One region of the Mesorhizobium sp. M1348 genome, then DNA from elsewhere that is predicted to be linked to it. Evidence: predicted binding sites of a transcription regulator. Region 1 holds the regulator's gene; the other holds the start of a gene.
The links. The regulator HrcA, encoded in region 1, represses chaperone genes, less so after heat shock. The targets are predictions, from matches to a motif close to GTTAGCACTCNCNNNNNGNGAGTGCTAAC.
Positions count from the first base shown of each region.

Region 2: NKH13_RS22835 (co-chaperone GroES) is a predicted target of HrcA. The motif match lies at 2,012-2,040, and genes of this name have one in related genera.

Region 1 is NZ_JAMYLH010000003.1:369,709-375,147, forward strand. It holds gene NKH13_RS08830 (LysE family translocator) at 1-144, opposite strand, end outside; gene NKH13_RS08835 (PQQ-dependent sugar dehydrogenase) at 232-1,587, opposite strand; gene NKH13_RS08840 (hypothetical protein) at 1,687-1,884, opposite strand; gene hrcA (heat-inducible transcriptional repressor HrcA) at 1,918-3,030, opposite strand; gene rph (ribonuclease PH) at 3,163-3,879, shown strand; gene NKH13_RS08855 (VOC family protein) at 3,913-4,323, shown strand; gene rdgB (RdgB/HAM1 family non-canonical purine NTP pyrophosphatase) at 4,323-4,985, shown strand; gene hemW (radical SAM family heme chaperone HemW) at 4,982-5,439, shown strand, end outside.
Region 2 is NZ_JAMYLH010000015.1:82,952-88,390, reverse strand. It holds gene NKH13_RS22860 (DUF3168 domain-containing protein) at 152-562, opposite strand; gene NKH13_RS22855 (hypothetical protein) at 797-1,045, shown strand; gene NKH13_RS22850 (hypothetical protein) at 1,090-1,314, shown strand; gene NKH13_RS22845 (DUF1488 family protein) at 1,311-1,577, opposite strand; gene NKH13_RS22840 (hypothetical protein) at 1,574-1,846, opposite strand; gene NKH13_RS22835 (co-chaperone GroES) at 2,091-2,426, shown strand; gene groL (chaperonin GroEL) at 2,530-4,149, shown strand; gene NKH13_RS22825 (hypothetical protein) at 4,232-4,393, shown strand; gene NKH13_RS22820 (LysR family transcriptional regulator) at 4,439-5,335, opposite strand.

The sequences.
Region 1 (5,439 bases):
GAGCATCAGCCCGAACGACATGGCCAGCGACGAGCGGAAGCCGGAGCCCAGTGCACGCGCAACGAGCGCGGTGACGCCTGGGCCGGGGATGGCTGCGGCGATGCCGAGGGCGGCGCTGTAGGCGAGGAACCCGGTGAGCGTCATGATTCGCGCTTGTCGCACAATGTTGAAGTTGGGTGAATTCCCTCGGGCCGGATTCGATTGCGCCAGCGCAGCAGGCGACACCGCCGTTCAGGAGCGGCCGTCTTCGTAGGTAACGCGCCAGATGGTGCCGTTACCGTCCTCTGTGACGATCAGCGAGCCGTCCTTGGCCATCGCGACACCGACCGGGCGGCCCCAGACGGCGTCGTTCGAGATGACGAAGCCGGTCATGAAGTCCTCATACTCGCCGGTCGGCTTGCCATCCCTGAATTTGAGCCTCACCACCTTGTAGCCGGTCCTGGCGCCACGGTTCCACGAACCATGCATGGTGACGAAGGCGTCACCCTGATAATCCGCCGGGAAGTTCTTGCCGTCGTAGAAGGCTATGTTCATCGGCGCCGAATGCGCCTGCATCAATACATCGGGGACAGTGGCCTTGCCGGCCAGGTCTGCCCGCTCGCCCTGATGGCGCGGATCCTCGTTATTGCCGATGTAGTACCAAGGCCAACCATAGAATCCGCCGTCCTTGACCGCAGTTGCAAATTCGAACGGCACGTTGTCGCCGAGTTCGTCCCGCTCGTTGACGACGCACCACAATGCGCCGGTGGCGGGCTGCACCGTCATGCCCGTGCAGTTGCGCAGGCCGGTGGCGACAGTTCGGGGATTTTTCCCATCCGGGTCAAAGGCGAGCACATCTGCACGGCCTTCCTCGGAGCCCCACGTTGCGCCGAGCGGCTTTGATTTCGCCCACGCGTCGACGCCGCCATCGGGTTGCTTGTCCATGTCCTCGGCGACATTCGAGTCCGAGCCAACCGATAAAAAAAGCGTCTTGCCGTCAGGCGAGAAGGCGATGTCACGGGTCGAGTGACCGCCCGACGGGATTTTGGCGACAATGGTTTCTGGTTTAGCGGACGCCTTTAGGTCACCGTCGCGATAGGGGAAGCGGACGATGCTGTCGCTGCTTGCGACATAGACCCATTGCGGCTTGTCCCCTGGCGGATAGAAGGCGATGCCATATGGATAGTTGAGGCCCTTGGCGAAAATCGCTTTCTCGATGGGTTTGGCGCGGCCCTCGGCCAGACGGTAGACACGTATTTGGTCGGCATGGCCGTTGGCGATGAACAGGTCGCCGTTCGGAGCGACGCGAACGACGCGCGGATTATAGAGTCCGGAGGCGATTATTTCGGCCGAAAAGCCCGGCGGCAATTCTGGCTTGGCGCTTTCGGGCCGCTCCGTCACGCCGGCGCCGTTCGAAGCGGATTGGGCGGGATCGGCTGGCGGCATGTCTTGCGGCCCGATCAGGCGGCGGACGCCAGGCCTGTCGGCGTGCCAATCGCCAAAAGCGGCTTCGCCTTTGAGCACCTTCTGATCCGACTGCCGGGCGGATGCCGGTGTCGCGACAAGGAGAGCCGCGGCAATGGCCGCAAAGCCGCCAGATCGGGTCATCAACGTCCTCCGGGATTCGCCTCGAAGAGGACAAACGGGATCAGGCATTGGTCGTTCCAAGCGGTCGTCCGGAACACGAGGATTTGAAGCCGAACCCCTTCAGTTGCCAGAGGCGTAGAAATCGTCATCAAGGCGCTTTTCCAGCGCGACCAGATCGGCCGGCAGCGGCAGGCCCATGGCCCGCATCTCTTGCAGCTTCTCACGCAACTGCTCTTGCACCTCGTGCTGATCCTCAGGCTGATTGACCATTTCCTCGAGCAGCAGGCTAATCTGGGCCTTGAACGATTCCAGCGCCATTCTTTTTCTCCTTGCGGCAGGCCGCGGCGGCTCCTAGCGCAGCATGCGCGAAATCAGCTGCGCGGTATAGTCGACCATCGGTACTATGCGGGCATAGTTCAGCCGCGTCGGCCCGATGACGCCGAGCGCACCGACGACGCGCGCGTCCTTGTCGCGATAGGGTGCCACCACCAGCGAGGAGCCAGACAGCGAAAACAGCTTGTTTTCCGAACCGATGAAGATGCGCACCCCCGGACCTTCCTCGGCGAGGTCGAGGAGCTGGATCAGCCCATCCTGCGTCTCCAGATCCTCGAACAGATGCCGCAGCAATTCTATGTCGGCCTGGGCAGTGACGTTTTCCAGGAGATTGGCGCGGCCGCGCACGATAAGCCGCCCAGGCACGCCGCTTTCGGCGCCTGCCCAGACCGCCAGGCCCTTCTCGACCAGATCCTGCGACAGCGTGTCGAGGGCTGCCCTGGTCTCTTCCTTGATGCGTGCGATCTCGACCCGCGCCTCGGCCAGGGTGCGGCCGCGGATATGGGCGTTGAGGAAGTTGGAGGCTTCGTGCAATTGCGAGACGGTGATGCCGGCGGGCAGATCGATGACGCGATTTTCGACGTCGCCGTTCTGCGAGACGAGCACGGCCAGCGCCTTGGTCGGCTCGAGCTGGATGAATTCGATGTGCTTCAGCGCCACCTCGTTCTTGGCGGCGAGCACGAGGCCGGCGCCGCGCGACATGCCGGACAGCATCTGGCTGGCCTCGGTCAGCATATGCTCCAGCGTCGCGCCCGAGCCGGAGGCGCGCACCTGCGCCTCGATGGTGCGGCGCTCCTCGTCGGAGAGGTCACCGAGTTCCATGAAAGCATCGACGAAGAAACGCAGGCCTGCCTGGGTCGGCAGCCGGCCAGCCGAAATGTGCGGCGCATAGATCAGGCCGAGATGCTCAAGGTCGCTCATCACGTTGCGGATGGTGGCCGGCGACAGCGACGACGGCAGGATGCGCGACAGGCTGCGCGAACCGACCGGCTCGCCATCCTTCAAATAGGAATCGACGATGCGCCGAAAGATGTCGCGCGAACGCATGTCGAGCGATTGAAGCGCGGGCGATTGCAGCGCGTGCGACGGAAGCACGTGCGATTGCGAACCGGGATCGACTGCCTTGGTCATTCGAGCCAAAAACCTCCGGCCCGAAGATATAGACTTCCGCGGCGGCGGCGCAACCGGTCCATTTTCCTTTGCGCCTAGCGCCCCGTGCGGCTACAAGCCCGGCCAAGATTCCGAAGAAAGAAAGAAGCCTGAATGCGCCCTTCCAAACGCCAATTCGACGAAATGCGCCCCATCTCCTTCGAGCGCGGCGTCTCCAAGCATGCGGAAGGCTCGTGCCTGGTGAAGTTTGGCGACACGCATGTGCTGTGTACGGCCAGCCTGGAGGAAAAGGTGCCGGGCTGGATGCGCAATTCCGGCAAGGGCTGGGTGACGGCGGAATATGGCATGCTGCCGCGCTCGACCGGCGAGCGCATGCGCCGCGAGGCTTCGGCCGGCAAACAAGGCGGCCGCACGCTGGAAATCCAGCGGCTGATCGGCCGCTCCCTGCGCGCCGTGGTCGATCTGCAGGCGCTCGGCGAGCAGCAGATCACCGTCGACTGCGACGTGATCCAGGCCGACGGCGGCACGCGCACCGCTTCGATCACCGGCGGCTGGGTGGCGCTTTACGATTGCCTGCGCTGGATGGAAGTCCGCCAGATGGCGAGCCTTGGCAAGGTGCTGAAGGATCACGTTGCGGCGATCTCCTGCGGCATCCATGATGGCCAGCCGGTCATCGATCTCGACTACATCGAGGATTCCTCGGCCGGCACCGACGCCAATTTCGTCATGACCGGCAAGGGCGGTATCGTCGAGATCCAGGGCACGGCCGAGGGCGAGCCGTTCTCGGAAGAGCAGTTCGCGGCGCTGATGGTATTGGCCAAGAAGGGCATTCAGCGCCTGGTCAGCCTGCAGCAGATGGCCGTGGACTGATCTTCAGTTTATGACGATGAGGTTGACGATCCTGTGACCCCTTCCGCAATCCTGGAATCAGCACTCTACGTGACGGATCTTGCTGCCGCGGAACGGTTCTATTCGGGCGTGCTCGGGCTCGATCCGCTCGGCAAAGTCGACGGCAGGCATCTCTTCTTCCGCTGCGGCGACGGCGTGCTGCTCATCTTCAATGCCGAGGCGACCAAGGTGCCGCCGGCGTCCGATGCCAAGCTCAAAGTGCCGCCGCATGGCGCCGTCGGCGAGGGGCATCTTTGCTTCGCCGCAAGCGCGGATGAAATCCCGCGCTGGAAAGCCCATCTTGAGGCGAAGAAAATCGCCATCGAAAGCGAGTTCGAATGGCCGCAGGGCGGCCGCTCGATCTATATTCGCGACCCCTCGGGCAATTCGATCGAATTCGCCGAGCCAAGAATCTGGGGCATCTGATGCATTCGCCAACTGTTCACTCGCTTGACGGGCATAAGATCGTCGTCGCCAGCCATAACGCCGGCAAATTGCGGGAATTCGCCGATCTGATGGCGCCGTTCGGCATAGAAGCGAAGTCCGCCAAGGAATACGGCTTGCCGGAACCGGACGAGACCGGCAGCACTTTCGAGGAGAACGCCCTCATAAAAGCCTTGGCCGCCGCCAAGGCCACTGGATTGCCGGCGCTGTCGGACGATTCCGGCCTATGTGTCGATGCGCTTGACGGCGCACCCGGCGTCTACACCGCCAACTGGGCCGAGACGCCGGACGGCTCCCGCGACTTCGGCATGGCCATGCAGCGCACGGAAGTGGCTTTGCAGGAAGTTGGCGCGATCACGCCTGCCCAGCGCAAGGGCCGCTTTGTCGCGGTGATCTGCCTGGCCTTTCCCGACGGCCAGGCGGAATATTTTCGCGGCGAGGTCGAGGGCATGCTGGTATGGCCGCCGCGCGGCGAGCTCGGCTTCGGCTACGATCCGGTGTTCTTGCCCAACGGATTCGAAAAGACCTTCGGCGAGATGAGCGCGGAGGAAAAGCATGGCTGGAAGCCCGGCCAGCCAACCGCATTGTCACACCGTGCCCGCGCCTTTCAGAAATTCGCCCAAGCCCGATTGGCCGCCGCATGACCATGCTGCTCGACCGCAGCCCTGGTTTCGGCGTCTACGTCCACTGGCCGTTCTGCGCGGCCAAATGCCCCTATTGCGACTTCAACAGCCATGTCCGCCACCAGCCGGTCGACCAGGAGCGTTTTGCCCGCGCCTTCGAGACCGAGCTGGCGACCATGCGCGGCCGCACGGGACCGCGCGAGGTGACAAGCATCTTTCTTGGCGGCGGCACGCCGTCGCTGATGAAGCCGCAGACCGTGGCGGCGGTGCTGGATGCAGTGGCGAAGAACTGGACGGTGCCTGGTGGCATCGAGGTGACGCTGGAGGCCAATCCTTCCTCCGTCGAGGCCGAGCGCTTTCGCGGCTATCGCGCGGCGGGCGTCAACCGGGTGTCGCTTGGCGTGCAGGCGCTGAACGACAAGGATCTGCGCTTTCTCGGCCGTTTGCACAATGTCGATGAGGCCCTGCATGCGAT
Region 2 (5,439 bases), on a different contig from region 1:
GATGGCAGTTCAGGCGAACCGAACCTGAAAACAAAAAACCCGCCTCGGGGCGGGTCGCTGGGGCCAATCAGCACCATATCCAAATTAGTAGCATAGCTGCCGGCACAAAGCAAGAACAAAATTGCCCGATTTTGCGGAAAGTGCCCGGTGGTCAGCCCTCGTCCTTGATCTCGGCGCGGAAGCGCAGCAGCCCGTGATGGGCCGAAAGGTCCTCGTCGTAGCGGGCTTCGGCGAATTCGAGCTTGAGATGGACGCGGCGATGCTCGCCAAGCGAGAGCGCCGCATCTCGTAGGCGGGTGCTGACCAGGTCCATGATGTCGTTGGTTTCGTTGCTGGCCTCGGATTTCGACCAGACATGCAACGTCAGCAACTGTTCGGCGTCGTTCTCCATCCCCGTCGCCCAGTCGTAGACGCTGGTGCGACCGAAGGTCATGTGGGGGAACGCAACATTTTCCGGCGCATGGTCGAACAATCTTGCATCGCCCAGTGCCGCCGACAGGTCGGGATCGCCGTTCACTGCCTCGAATATGGCCCTCTGCAATTCGACGGCCGGCGCGGTCATTGTCTTGCCCCTCGCCCGTCGCGTCGACCTCCCGGCTGCGTAGCTGCGTTGCATGACGGCATCCCGGCAAAGCGCGAATCAGCGCGTCTCATGCGGATTATGAACCTTCATGATCTCGGAAATAAGCCCTGCTCCTGCAACCCGCGACGTTTCGCGTCACGAACGCCCTTGAGGGCAATGCCAACTGGCGAATTCATTTGGCATGCAGGGAGTTCGAAGAACGATGCTATGAAGATGTCTGGTTTCCAAACATTCGAGGTCGTTTTCGTGCGCGAGCCATCGCTGCTGCCTGTTTTCGGAAAGCTTGGAGCCAGGGCGCGGCCGGTCGCGATCGCGGCGCCGACCATGTCGATGACCATCAAGAATTTGGTCAACCGCACTCGGGAGCTGCTCTCGGCGCACGGTAGCCTGGCCCTGAAGCTGTCCGTCGTTTTGTGGACGGTGCTTGTCCTGGCGGCAGTATTCTTCGTCGCCCAAGCCTGACCGAGCGACATTCATCGATCGGGCGGAAACTAAAGGACGCCAAGATGGCAAACCGCTACGCGCTGCGTATGGAACGTCCTCACAGCTGGACCGTCTTCGACGTCTTCACCGGCCAGCGGGTCGAGCTCAAGCAGCAACCCATGGTCGGCATGAACACGCGCGATGCGGGCGCGATGGTCGATCGGCTGAACAGTCGTGACATCGCGGCGGGCGAAGGCGGACCGGAAGCCCCAAGAAAGCGTCTTGTGAACGGATCGCTACGGATCTAGCGAAAATCGGCCGCAGTCAGCACATATATGCTCCTGCGGGTGCGGGCATAGGCATTCCTGGCGACATCGTGGATTGAGCTGGAAGCCGTGTCGAAGGCCGCCAGATAGGTAGCTTCCGAGGCCGCCGTTCCCGGCTGCACTTTGGAGATGGCATCGGTTGCGACAGAGAACGAAATCTGGAACATGCCGTCATGGCCGACGAAGCGGATGCGTTTGCTTGCCTCGTCGTAGCTGCGGCTGGGATTGGGAAATGTCAGGCTCATGATTTGGCCTCCGTCGATGCGGATACGGCCTGCTTGACTGTCCGCGCCGCCCGCTTCTTCTTTGGGGCGACCGGATTCAGAGCTGCCGCCGCGCGATCCGCCTCTTCCTTGGCCAGTCGCAATTCCCTCAGCTTCGCCGTCTTGATCATCCTGGCCTTCGCCTCCGAGAGATATTCGGCAGTTGCTTTGTTCCGCTCCGCTGTTTTCTTTTGATTTTCCATGAAGCGAGCCTGAGCTTTTTCCATGATGTTCTGATTGCCTTCGGCCATCGGTAAAATCTCCCTTGCAGCGAAAGTCGTGAATGTGAGCTTCACCGTAAAATAGGTGTTCAAGGACAGAAATTCAATTTCATTAATATTCGGCAAGGCCCCGAACACCGGGGGATGGCCTAGCAAAATAATACATTCAATATTTGACATGCCGTATGAATATTTTTTGGCACTCCTATCAATCGAGTGCCAGAGCGCCTATAGAGAGGGGCGGCCGCCTAAGCCGGCCCCAGAAAGAGTCCCCATGAAATTCCGGCCACTCCACGATCGCGTCGTCATTCGGCGCGCCGAAAGCGACACCAAATCCAAGGGCGGCATCATCATCCCCGACAATGCCAAGGAGAAACCGCAGGAAGGCGAAGTGATCGCCGTCGGGCCGGGCGCGCGGGACGAAAGCGGCGTGCTGATGGCGCTCGACGTCAAGGCCGGCGACCTCATCCTGTTCGGCAAATGGTCCGGCACCGAGGTCAAGATAGACGGCGAGGACCTTCTGATCATGAAGGAGGCCGACATCATGGGCATCATCGACAAGAGCGAGATGGGCATCGACAAGACCGTGGCTGCCAAGAAGGCCGCCTGATTGGAATGCCGCGCGCCCTGCCGGGCGCGCAAAGGATGCTCCAAGCTTTGATTCAGGCGCGCTGCAAGCGTCTTGCCACGACCAACCGAACTGGAAAAAAATCATGTCTGCCAAGGAAATCAAATTCTCCACCGACGCGCGTGACCGCATGCTGCGCGGTGTCGAAATCCTCAACAACGCCGTCAAGGTGACACTCGGCCCCAAAGGCCGCAACGTCATCATCGACAAGGCCTATGGCGCGCCGCGCATCACCAAGGACGGGGTGACGGTGGCCAAGGAAATCGAACTTTCCGACAAGTTCGAGAACATGGGCGCACAGATGGTGCGCGAAGTGGCCTCGAAGACCAACGACCTCGCCGGCGACGGCACCACCACCGCCACAGTGCTTGCCGCTTCCATCCTGCGCGAGGGCGCCAAATTCGTCGCCGCCGGCATGAACCCGATGGACCTCAAGCGCGGCATCGACCTTGCCGTCAGCGCCGTCGTCAAGGAAATCCAGGCCCGCGCCAAGAAGGTCAAGTCCTCAGGCGAGATCGCGCAGGTCGGCACCATTGCCGCCAATGGCGACACCAGCGTCGGTGCCATGATCGCCAAGGCGATGGACAAGGTCGGCAATGACGGCGTCATCACCGTTGAGGAAGCCAAGACCGCCGAAACCGAACTCGACGTCGTCGAAGGCATGCAGTTCGACCGAGGCTATCTCTCGCCCTATTTCGTCACCAATGCCGAAAAAATGCGCGCCGAGCTGGAAGACCCCTACGTGCTCATCCACGAAAAGAAGCTCGGCAATCTGCAGGCGCTGCTGCCCATCCTCGAAGCCGTGGTGCAAAGCGGAAGGCCGCTGTTGATCATCTCCGAGGACGTCGAGGGCGAAGCGCTGGCGACGCTGGTCGTCAACAAGCTGCGCGGCGGCCTCAAGGTCGCGGCCGTCAAGGCTCCTGGCTTCGGTGACCGCCGCAAGGCGATGCTGGAAGACATCGCCGTGCTCACCGCCGGACAGATGATTTCCGAGGATCTCGGCATCAAGCTGGAGAACATCACCATAGACATGCTCGGCCGCGCCAAGCGCGTGCTGATCGAGAAGGACACCACCACGATCATCGACGGCGCCGGCGAGAAGACCACCATTCAGGCGCGCGTCCAGCAGATCAAGGGGCAAATCGAGGAAACCACTTCCGACTATGACAAGGAGAAGCTGCAGGAACGTCTCGCCAAGCTGGCGGGCGGCGTTGCCGTCATCCGCGTCGGCGGCGCCACCGAATCCGAGGTCAAGGAAAAGAAGGACCGCATCGACGATGCGCTGAATGCCACGCGCGCCGCCGTGGAAGAAGGCATCGTTCCCGGCGGCGGCGTCGCGTTGCTGCGCGCCAAGGCTGTGCTGAACGGGCTGACCGGAGCCAATGCCGATGTGACGGCGGGCATTTCGATCGTGTCGAGGGCGCTCGAAGCGCCGATCCGGCAGATTGCCGAGAATTCCGGCGTCGAAGGTTCGATCGTCGTCGGCAAGCTCGCCGGCAGCAAGGACCACAATCAGGGCTTCGATGCCCAGAACGAGGTCTATGTCGACATGATCAAGGCCGGCATCGTCGACCCCGCTAAGGTGGTGCGGACGGCGCTGCAGGACGCGGGCTCCATTGCCGCGCTCCTGATCACTGCTGAAGCCATGATCACCGACGTTTCGGCCAAGGAAGCCGCTGCTTCGACCGGCGCCATGGGCTATTGACCAGCCGCTGCCGGAAACAAGCCTGAAAGACAGCCGCCGGGGTATCTTCCCCGGCGCGCACCATCGGCAAGGAGATCGATCCATGATCGCATTCGTCCCGAAGCCAAATGCGGCGGCGAAGACCAAAGTGGCCGAGGAAAGCCGCTTCGATCGCATTCGCAGGCTTGCCGACAAGCACAGGAAAGCCGACGCCGGCACGATAGGCCGCGACCCGAAAAAGATCGCGGACAAGCGTCCCATGTGACGACTGCCAATCCTCGGCACCTCGCGCAAGCGCGGAACCAGACCCCTACCGCGTCTCGCCGCTGATCAGCACGGCATGGTCCTTGATGACCGTAGCAACGAAGCGGATGACGGCGCGCACCGGCGCCTCCGCCCCGATTTCGCGGCGATAGACGAGCGACACCGGATGGTTGCCGAGAATGTCGGGGGCAAGGCGCACCATCCGCGGTTCGGCTTCGGCCAACATGCAGGGCATTACCGCCAGACCGGCGCCACTCAGAGCCGCTGCCAGCATTTCGGTCATTTCGGCGACACGAAAGACTATTGTCGCGCCGGCGCCGTGCGCCTCTATCCACTTGGCGCCGGGTACGCCGGCGAGGCTTGCGTGAAATCCAATGATCTCGTGTCCAGCCAGATTGCGAGGATCGATGGGCATTGGATGGCGATCGAGATAGCGCTGGGACGCATAAATTGACCAGCCCGCAACGCAAAGCTTCTGCGCAATCAAATCGTCGTCGGCCACGGTGCCGATCCTGACCGCGAGATCGGCCTCGCCGTGCTGCAGGTCCACAGGCCTGCTGCCGCTCGTCAGTTCAAGATTGATATCCGGATGGCCCTTGTGGAATGCAGCTATACGCTCTGCAAAAAGAGGGCTGAACCCGGACGGCAGTGCAAGCCGAACGCTATTCTTGCCCGAACGCACGAGGGTCGTCAGTGCTTCCATGATACGTTCAAGATCATCGCCGAGCGGCAGCAATGTCCGGCCAAGCGGCGTGATCTCGATGCCCTGCCGCGTTCGCACGACAAGCGAAACCCCGAGCGCTCCTTCAAGAGCAGCGAGGCGCCGGCTGATCGTCGTGTGACGCACGCCGAGTGCGCGCGCCGCTCCCGACAACGTTCCCGCGCGGGCGGCAGCGAGAAAATAGCGCAAATCATTCCAGTCCGGTTCGCCGGTTCTGATCACGAACCCATTCTAGATCAATTCCCAGCCGCGCACCTGTGCAGTTTTGCACAAAGATGTCCGGAAATTGCAAATGTCCCCGAATATGTCGTCCGCGCGAGAATAGG